3 regions of the Arthrobacter sp. CMU6 genome follow, and region 2 is predicted to be linked to each of the others. Evidence: riboswitches for the same ligand, from Rfam matches in the RefSeq annotation. Region 2 holds a riboswitch; each other region holds the start of a gene.
What was found. A riboswitch is a leader RNA that binds a small molecule or an ion and turns the genes downstream of it on or off. The one in region 2 is predicted to bind thiamine pyrophosphate.

Region 1 (3,204 bases), on a different contig from region 2:
CGCTGCCACACTGAGGCGTCGCTTTTCGCCGCCGGAGAGCCGGTAGGGGTTCTGATCCGCCAGATGCGCCAGCCGGTGCTCGGCGAGCAGTTCCTCCATCGATGCCCCGGGGTCCACGCCATAGCCGACCTCGCCCAAGACCGTGGTGGATACGAACTGGTGTTCCGGGTTCTGGAAGACCATACCCGGCCGCTGGCCCGTTACGGCTCCGGCAGCCGGAGCAAGCAGTCCGGCCAGAGAGAGCATCAGGGAAGTTTTCCCAACCCCGTTGGCGCCGAGCACTGCGACAATTTCCCCTGCATACAGGTGAAGGTTGATGTTTCGGAGCAGCACTTCATTGTCGTCCGGCGGAACTGAAGCGGACGGATGCCGCCTCAGGTTTCGGGCGCGGCGCCTCGCCGGGAGTACTGTGCGGCTGACCCAAAGCCCTTCGGCGGCCAGCACCACCTCGCCCCGGCCGGGCTGCGTTTCCGGTTTTACCGCCGGTTCCGGCGCGGTGACATCTGGCGCGGCGGCGTCCAGGGCTGCCGCCTCCGGTCCGGCCAGGGCCCGCAAGGCGGCGCGCACTTCTGGAGAGCCCAGGCCGCCCGGCACGCCGAATACAGCCTGCAGTTCTGATTCCAAGGGCAGCCAGCAGCCCGCGGCCAGCAGCTCAGGGGCTTCCTGTGCCAGGACGGCTTCCGTTGGCCCGTCGGCAAGGATGTCCCCGTCTGCGCTGAGCACGATCGCTCGTTCCGGCAGGCTGCTCAAGCCGGCAGGGCCCGCAAATTCGTCGATCCGGTGCTCCACGAGCACCACTGCGGGACCGTACCTGCCAACCGCGTCGGCAATGGCCTCCCTTACCGACGCTATACCCTCGGCATCGAGCATGGACGTCGGCTCGTCAAGCAGCAGCAATTCCGGCTCGACGATTAGGCTTGCTGCCAAGGCGATTCGCTGCCCCTCCCCGCCGGACAGCCGTGCGGTTCCGCGGCTCCTGAGTGCATGGGCACTGACGGCATCCAGGGCGGTGCTGATGCGTGCAGGAATCAGATGCGGGGCGACGCCGCGGTTTTCCAGCGGCAGTGCCAGCTCCTGCTCTACATCCGGCAGGCAGATCGACGATTCCGGATCCTGGTTCAGGACACTGACCTGGCGTGAGAGTTCTACGACTTCAGTTTCCGTCGTTTGGCGGCCGCAGACGGTGACGTTCCCGGTCAAAGTCGCTACCACCGAGTGCGGGATGACGCCGGTAAGCAGCTGCAGCAGCGTTGATTTTCCTGCCCCGGAAGGCCCGAAAATGATGGCGTGTTCACCTGCAGCGAGCCGCAGGGAGATATTGCGCAGCACCGGAGCGGTACGGTGCGGATATTCAACGGAGACGTGCTCCAGCACCACTGCGGGCACCCGGGGGCTTTTCACTGCCTTAGACCTTGATGAGCCGGTCACGGCCGATCGCGAAATTATCAACAACCCCGGTCTTTACGACAGCCTGCACGATCATGCGGGCGAGCAGCCCGCCGAGGACAATCCCCGAGACCAGCTGGATCGCCAGCCGGATGACAAACAGGTCCTGGCCGTACCAGCCGAAACGGAACGCTGAGAAGAAGAACACCAGTCCCGCGCCCATCAGCCCGGAAAGCGCGTAGATCCTCCAGCTGAAGGACTTGTAGCGGGTCAGCGCGAAGGGCAGCTCGCTGCCCAGACCCTGGATGGCGGCAACGAGGAAGAGCATCGGGCCAGCGGGTGAGCCAAGAAAGATTATCTCGATTCCGGCAGCCAGCATTTCCGCAATGATCCCGGCGAAGGGGCGCCTGATGATGGCTATTGCGATCGGGGCGACCAGCAGCCAGCCCCCGATCAGGAAATGGGATGCCAGGTCTCCGGCGGGACCCATCAGGACGGAGAGCCCGGTCCAGGCCTGGACCAAAGCCCAGTAGAGGAAGCCGAAAACCACACCGAGAACAACCAACAGCACGAGGTCTTTGAGCGTGAAGGGGACGCGTTTTCGGGCAGGCGTCGTCGGGGCCGGGGTGGTCGAGGTTTGGGGATGCACTATCGCGCCCTTTCTGAGGAATAAACAGGGCACGGGATTAGAGTCTTGTCTCTCCCTGCGCTGGCATGATCCAGATCAGGTTCAACGGTCGAAGCTTGAGAAGCTTCCTCTCAGCCCGGCTCACCGGACTCCCGTGTTCGAACCTGACTGTACACCGGGGGGGCATTTCTTTGGCAAGCCCCCGGTTAGGAGTAGGGTTTGCTTCAGTGACACGGGGTGCCCTGCTGATAAGGGCTGAGAGAACACCCGTTGAACCTGATCTAGTTAGTACTAGCGAAGGGATGTCGCGAATGACTATTCGCCTGACGCCTGACCATGCCTGGACCATGCTCGAACGGGTCCGGGGAACAACACCACTGATTCAGTGCTTGACCAATACCGTGGTGACGAATTTCACCGCCAATGTGCTGCTTGCCCTAGGCGCGGCACCGGCGATGGTTGATGTCCCCGCCGAGGCAGGACCGTTCGCGCGGGTCGCGTCGGGAGTGCTCGTGAATCTGGGCACCCCTCACGAAGAACAGCAGGCGGGCATGCGCAAGGCTGTGCACGGCGCGTCCGAATCCGGGACGCCCTGGGTTCTTGATCCGGTGGCCGTCGGCGTTTTGCCGGTCCGTACGGCGCTGGCCGCCGAGCTGCTGGATCACCGCCCGACGGCGGTCCGCGGCAACGCTTCAGAGGTCCTGGCGCTGGCCGGCGTGGGGCAGGGCGGACGCGGCGTCGATGCCGTGGATGGGTCGGAAACCGCCTTGGACGCAGCCAAGAGCCTGGCCCGCCGGTACGAGTCGATACTGGCCGTCTCGGGGCCAACCGACATCATCACGGATGGTACTGATGTCATCAGGATCAGCAACGGCCACCCGCATCTGACCAAAGTCACCGGCGGAGGCTGTGCGCTGGGAGCCGTCACCGCGGCCTTTCTCGCCGTCAACGATGACAAGCTCGCCGCTACCGCCGCTGCCACTGCCGTATACACGGTGGCCGCGGAAACGGCAGCTGAGGGCGTCCCCGGCCCGGGCACTTTCGCCGTCGCGTTCCTTGACGCCCTGACAGGTATCAACGATGAAATGATCTCCTCCCGAATGAATATCTCATGACCGCCGGGGACAGGACGGCCGGGCGCATCGAGGGCATCTATTTGGTGACCGATCCGCAGCTATGCGGTCCCAGGG
Region 2 (3,204 bases):
AGGCCCAGCGTATCCCGGCGCGGACCGGCACCCCGGCTGTTCCAGACATTCATGGCCATGTGATGGTGGTAGCCGCCAGCGGACACAAAGAGGGCCTGGCCGTGCCAGCCAGCCGTTTTTTCGAACCCCAGGGTGCCGACGTAGAAGTCATGGGCGGACTGGACGTCACCAACCTGCAAATGGACGTGCCCCACCCCCGCGTCGGCGCCGCGCTGGCCTTCCACGGACTCCTGCGTGAGGTGCTCCTGGAGGTACTTCTGCGGCGGCAGCGCCAGGCTGTCCATGACTACATTCTTGCCGTCCCAGGACCAGGCCTCGCGGGGACGGTCCCAGTAGAGCTCGATCCCGTTGCCTTCGGGGTCGGTGAAATAGAACGCCTCGCTCACCAGATGGTCGGCGCTGCCCACAAAGGACTGCGGCTCGTACTGGGCCGCGCTGGCAATGGTGGCGGCCAGCGAGGACTGTTCTTCGAACAGGAGCGCCGTGTGGAAGAGTCCGGCCTCGCCCCGGCCGGGAATGGTGAGGCCCGGAGCGGGAGCAAGGTGCACCAGCGGCGTCGTGCGCCGGCCAAGGTAGAGGCCGCCGTCCTGCTCGGCAACGACATCCAGGCCGAGAGCGCGCTGGTAGTAATCGGTCATGAGCTTCATGTCGCCCACCTTGAGCATGACGGTGCCCATGGTGAGGTCGGCAGGAAGCAAGTCCTGGCTGCTGTCTGCTGCTGTCATTGAATACTCCCGAATGTCCGGACCACCGGATTTCGGCGGCCTCTACATCTCTAAATTACTTGAAGCTTCAATTTATTCCTAATGCACGATCTTTCCCCGAAGCACCACATTCGCAAGGTTCCGGATGGTCTCCGGCACGGCGCGGGGGTCCTCCCGGCAGACTACGACGTCGGCGGCCGCCCCTTCCGCCAGGCCGTCGGCCCCCAGCCAGCGGCGCGCACGCCAGCAGGCCGCGTCCAGCGCCGCCGGCGCCGGAATCCCGGCGGCGTGAAGTTCGAGGATTTCGTCCGCAATACGGCCGTGGCGGATCACGCTGCCGGCGTCCGTTCCCGCGTAAATGTCGACGCCGGCCTCGTAGGCTTCCAGGATGCGCTCGCGACGGCGGTCCCACAGTGCGCGCATGTGTTCCGCATACCGCGGAAACTTCGGCTCGGCCTGGGCGGCGATGTCCGGGAAGGTGGCGATATTGATGAGTGTCGGCACGATCGGCACCTGCTGGTCGACCAGCCGCGGAATGTGCCGTGGCAGCAGGCCGGTGGCGTGTTCGATGCAGTCGATACCGGCGTCCAGCATGTCATCGAGGGTGTCCTCGCCGAAGCAGTGCGCCGTGACCCTCGCCCCTTCGTCGTGGGCGGCGCGGACGGCGTCCCGCACGGCTTCGGCCGGGAATGATGGCGCGAGGTCGCCGGCGGCCCGGTCGATCCAGTCCCCCACCAGCTTGACCCAGCCGTCGCCTTCCCGCGCCTGCTTGCGCACCGCCTCCACGAGGCCCTCCGGCTCGACTTCCACCGCGAAGTTCCTCAGGTACCGGCGGGACCGGGCCACGTGCCGTCCCGCCCTGATGATCCGCGGGATGTCGGCGCGCTGCTGGAGCCACCGGGTGTCGCTGGCGGCCCCGGCGTCCCGGACAAGGAGAGTGCCGGCGTCGCGGTCCGTGATGGCCTGGCGGTACGCGACGTCGTCGTCCACAGGACCGCCCGGGCCCAGTCCGATGTGGCAGTGGGCATCCGCGAAACCGGGCAGGACCCAGCCGTCCAGGACGGCGTCCGGCCGTTGCCCCGGAGGATTGAACGTCAGCTTCCCGTCCACGGCCCAGAGCCCGCGGCGTTCCTCGTCCGCAGCAGTGAGCACGGGTCCGCTGAATTCGATGATGTACGCCATGCTTCCAGCCTAATCGGCTCCCGCCACCGGGATCCTGACCTTTCCGGCGCGGGCTTCACGGTAGACGGGCACAATCCGGCGTGTGGTAGCTTCGTCTACGACCACACGGGTGCCCCTGCAGGGGCTGAGATCAGGCTGGTGCAGCCTGCGACCGTTGAACCTGTCCGGGTAATGCCGGCGAAGGAAGTGAGCAGTAAATTGAGCACCCAGAAACCACAGCTGACCCCTACCCAAATTGATTCAGCCCAAATCAGTGCAGCCCAGAGTGAAGCCGCCGGAAGTACCACGCAGTCACTGAAATCCCATTCACTGGCGTATCTGGAGGGGGACGGCCTGCGGGTTCCGGTAACGGAAATCGCCCTGGAGCCTTCACCTAACGGCGAGCAGAACGCTCCGCTGCGGGTTTACCGCACGGCGGGTCCGGGCAGCGACCCGGTGGTGGGCCTCGCGCCGTTCCGTTCGGAATGGATTGCGGCACGGGCAGACACCGAGACGTACCACGGACGTGAACGGAATCTGCTCGACGACGGCAAGTCGGCCGTGCGCCGTGGCGCGGCCTCCGCTGAATGGAAGGGCGCCAAGCCGGTGCCCCGCCGTGCGGTGGAAGGCAAGACTGTGACGCAGATGCACTATGCCCGGCAAGGCATCATCACCCCAGAAATGCGTTTCGTGGCCCTCCGCGAAAACTGCGATGTGGAACTGGTCCGCAGCGAACTCGCAGCCGGACGGGCCATCATCCCCAGCAACATCAACCACCCGGAATCGGAGCCGATGATCATCGGCAAGGCCTTCCTGGTGAAAATCAACGCCAACATCGGCAACTCGGCCGTCACCAGCTCCATTGCCGAGGAGGTGGACAAGCTGCAGTGGGCCACCCAGTGGGGCGCTGACACGGTCATGGACCTGTCCACGGGAGACGACATCCACACCACACGCGAATGGCTCATCCGCAACTCCCCCGTGCCGATCGGCACGGTGCCGATCTACCAGGCCCTGGAAAAGGTCAACGGCGAAGCGAACGCACTCACCTGGGAAATCTTCCGCGACACCGTCATCGAACAGTGCGAGCAGGGTGTGGACTACATGACAATCCACGCCGGCGTGCTGCTGCGGTACGTGCCGCTCACGGCGAACCGCGTGACCGGTATTGTTTCCCGCGGCGGCTCGATCATGGCCGGCTGGTGCCTTGCCCACCACCAGGAAAACTTCCTGTACACCCACTTTGACGAACTGTGCGAGATCTTCGCGAAGTACGACGTCGCCTTCTCACTGGGAGACGGCCTCCGGCCGGGCGCGACGGCGGATGCCAACGACGCCG
Region 3 (3,204 bases), on a different contig from region 2:
GACGCTGCGAGCCGTCGGACGAGTAGCGGAATTTCGTAGGCCCCGGGCACTTGGTGGACATCGACGTTGGTGATGCCAAGTTCCTTGAGCCGCGTTTGAAAGCTGTCGACGGCGCGATCAACGATGTCAGCATGCCATTGGGCGCTAACAATCGCTACGCGGAAGGAGGAAGTGTCCAGAGGTGACAAGGGTAGTTCCTTTCTTTGGGAGGTCATTGGAGGATTCTTTCATGCTGATACTGACCTCGGCGCATATGTGTCCAGGCAGCGGGGCGGGACGCGGACTCAGTGATCCGGAGGAGCTCTTGGCGGTGCACCCTTCCATGGGCACCGCCAGGGTCTAGCAGGAGTTACTCAACCACTTCGCCGGTGTTCTCGTAGGAGGCAATTTTTCCGATGCGGCGGATGTGGCGCTGGTCGTTGCTGAAGGGTTCCTGCAGGAAGGCTTCGATCAGGGCCGCGGCCTCCTCGACGCTGTGCTGGCGTCCGCCCACTGCCACGACATTGGCGTCATTGTGCTGTCGGGCCAGCGTGGCGGTGGAGTGGTTCCAAGCGAGGGCTGCCCGCACCCCCTTGACCTTGTTGGCGGCGATTTGCTCCCCGTTCCCGGAACCGCCCAGGACGATGCCAAGAGCGTGCACGCCCGCTTCCTGGTCCGTTACCACCGCTTGCGCTGCAGTGATGCAGAACGCCGGGTAGTCGTCCAAAGCATCGTATTCCTTGGGTCCGTGATCCACGACGGCATAACCCTTCTCCGACAAGTGTTTGACCAAGTGGGCACTCAGCTCCATGCCGGCGTGGTCGGTGGCGATATGGACACGGGGAAGGTCATTGGGTGAAGTCACAGTTGTTGATTCCTGTTCAATTGAGCGGGCGCCCTCTGATGCGACCGGCTGTACGGCGGGAAGTCTTGCTGGTCCAGGGATTTAGGAAAATACGGGCTCTGTGGCTGCCTTGCGGGACGCGAAGGAGCTCAGCACGCCGGTCTTGGCCAGACCGCGGGTGGCGATCCAGGACAGCGCGCCGGCGATGATGGCGCCGGAGATGGCGGTGAAGATGATGTAAGCCAGCTTGTCCCCGGCGGCGTAGGCGATGTTCCAGCCCCACGGGGCGAACGAGTCGTTCAGGCCGCAGAACAGCCCGGCGCCGGCACCCGCCAGCAGCGAGACGGGCAGGTTGAACTTCTTGTACCGGAACGCGGCGAACACCAGCTCCGCACCCAGGCCCTGCAGCACGCCGGAGATCAGCACCGTGGTGCCGTACTGCGAACCCATGATCAGCTCGCCCGTGGCTGCCACCGTTTCGCAGAACAGCGCGGCACCGGGCTTGCGGATGATGAGCATGCCCAGCACCGCCGGGATCATCCAGCCGCCGGCGTACAGGCCGGTCAGGGGCGGGTAGACCGCGTTCAGTGGTGCGGAGATGAGGTTGGCGCCCTGGGACCAGGCCCAGAAAATGACACCTCCGGCGACGGCGATCAGCGCCGCCACCACGATGTCGGCCACGCGCCAGTTGTACCCGGACTTTTTAGCTGTTGCTGTTGTCATGATGGTCCTCCTGAGGATCAGGAGGGGAAAGCGCTCCCCGGCTGCTGGCTTTGGGGTGCCTGCGGCCGGACACTTTGAGAACTCGACTCCCTTGCGCCGGTACTAGCCGGATCAGGTTCGAGGGTCTGCGGTTGTCCGCACTCTCAGCGCCCACCCGCGGCTTCCTGGCTGTGCCAGTGATGCCCGACGGCGGCGCTCCCCTGTCGTAATGAATCTGCCCTTGGTGGGCTGGTCCCATTTATACACGTTCGTGCGTCCGAAACCACAGCGGCGTCCAGTCAGCTCAACGGTACGCCCTAGGAATGTCGCCAGCCCCCGCAGAGCGGCAAGCCCACACGCTGCCGGCCGCAAGAACTCTCCAGCCTGCGTCGATTACCACTGCCACTGAGGCGATCCTTGAGGATGCTCCGCTGGGAACCTGTCCTCCACCCCGTCTATTGACACTCGAATTGTGGGGTGGGTAACATGGATTCACATACAGTCACTACTGAATGGATATGCAAAATGTTAACTGCAGATGCTTCCCAGGCCGCATCCTGGCGGTCCCTCCGCCAAGAGGTGTTGGCCGGTGACGCCGACTTCCGCTCCAAGAAGTTGCACGAGCGTGCCCAGACCACCCGCCGCTCGATCCTGAAAATGATTTCCGACTCAGGCCAGGGGCACATCGGTGGAGACTTCTCCGTCACGGACATCCTGACGGTGCTTTTTGACGCTGTCATGAACGTCGATCCCGAGGATCACCGCAAGGAAGACCGCGACCACTTCATCCTCAGCAAGGGCCACTGTGCAGCCGCGCTGTACTCGACCCTGGCGCACAGCGGCTTCTTCCCGGTCTCAGAACTGGACACCTTCATGGCGCCGCTGTCGGCGCTGAACGGACACCCGAACAGGGTGAAGGTCCCGGGTGTCGAAACGAATACCGGCCCGCTGGGCCATGGCCTCCCGGTGGCCGTCGGCACGGCAATCGGTGCCAAGCTGCTGGGTACCGGCACCCGCGTCTTCGTCGTCACGGGCGACGGTGAAATGCAGGAAGGCAGCAACTGGGAGGCGCTGATGTCGGCCTCCCACCACAAGCTGGACAACCTGACCCTCGTCGTTGACCGCAACCGGCTCCAGCAGGGCGCGCGGACGGAAGAAACGAACGGACTGGACCCGCTCGATGCCCGGCTTGCCGCCTTCGGCATGGAAGTGCGGATCGTCGACGGCCACAACTACAACGAACTCATCGAGGCACTGAGCCCATCCACCACGGGTTCCCCCGTCGCCATCATCGCCAACACCGTCAAGGGCAAAGGCGTCTCCTTCATTGAAGACCGCGTCGAGTGGCATCACAAAGTACCGTCCAAAGAACAAACCCTTCAGGCTTTCCAGGAGCTGTCATGACGACAACAACCGTGCAGACCGACGCACCCACGTTCGACAACCGCCAGGACTTCGCGGACGAACTCATCAAGCTGGCCCGCACCAACGACCGAGTCGTCGCCGTGTGCAACGACTCAGTCGGCTCCAGCAACCTGACCAAATTCCGTGACGAGTTCCCGGACCGGCTGATCAACGTCGGCATCGCCGAGCAGAACATGGTCGGCGTCGGCGCCGGTCTGGCCAACGCCGGCTTCATTCCCTTCGTGTGCGCAGCGGGACCCTTCCTGACAGGTCGT

Region 1: another riboswitch for thiamine pyrophosphate. It lies ahead of AC5RWD_RS03215 (ECF transporter S component); the one in region 2 lies ahead of thiC (phosphomethylpyrimidine synthase ThiC).
Region 3: another riboswitch for thiamine pyrophosphate. It lies ahead of AC5RWD_RS03415 (ECF transporter S component); the one in region 2 lies ahead of thiC (phosphomethylpyrimidine synthase ThiC).

What each region holds. Positions count from the first base shown of each region.
Region 1 covers NZ_JBNHFL010000003.1:141,215-144,418, reverse strand. Annotated here, with positions in the region: gene AC5RWD_RS03220 (ABC transporter ATP-binding protein) at 1-1,401, opposite strand, end outside; gene AC5RWD_RS03215 (ECF transporter S component) at 1,406-2,035, opposite strand; TPP riboswitch at 2,071-2,180, opposite strand; TPP riboswitch at 2,238-2,334, shown strand; gene thiM (hydroxyethylthiazole kinase) at 2,326-3,129, shown strand; gene thiE (thiamine phosphate synthase) at 3,126-3,204, shown strand, end outside.
Region 2 covers NZ_JBNHFL010000026.1:55,643-58,846, reverse strand. Annotated here, with positions in the region: gene AC5RWD_RS17405 (VOC family protein) at 1-725, opposite strand, end outside; gene AC5RWD_RS17400 (amidohydrolase family protein) at 804-1,886, opposite strand; TPP riboswitch at 1,982-2,089, shown strand; gene thiC (phosphomethylpyrimidine synthase ThiC) at 2,085-3,204, shown strand, end outside.
Region 3 covers NZ_JBNHFL010000003.1:190,213-193,416, reverse strand. Annotated here, with positions in the region: gene AC5RWD_RS03425 (6,7-dimethyl-8-ribityllumazine synthase) at 1-188, opposite strand, end outside; gene AC5RWD_RS03420 (ribose-5-phosphate isomerase) at 350-844, opposite strand; gene AC5RWD_RS03415 (ECF transporter S component) at 926-1,546, opposite strand; TPP riboswitch at 1,617-1,758, opposite strand; gene AC5RWD_RS03410 (transketolase) at 2,051-2,929, shown strand; gene AC5RWD_RS03405 (transketolase family protein) at 2,926-3,204, shown strand, end outside.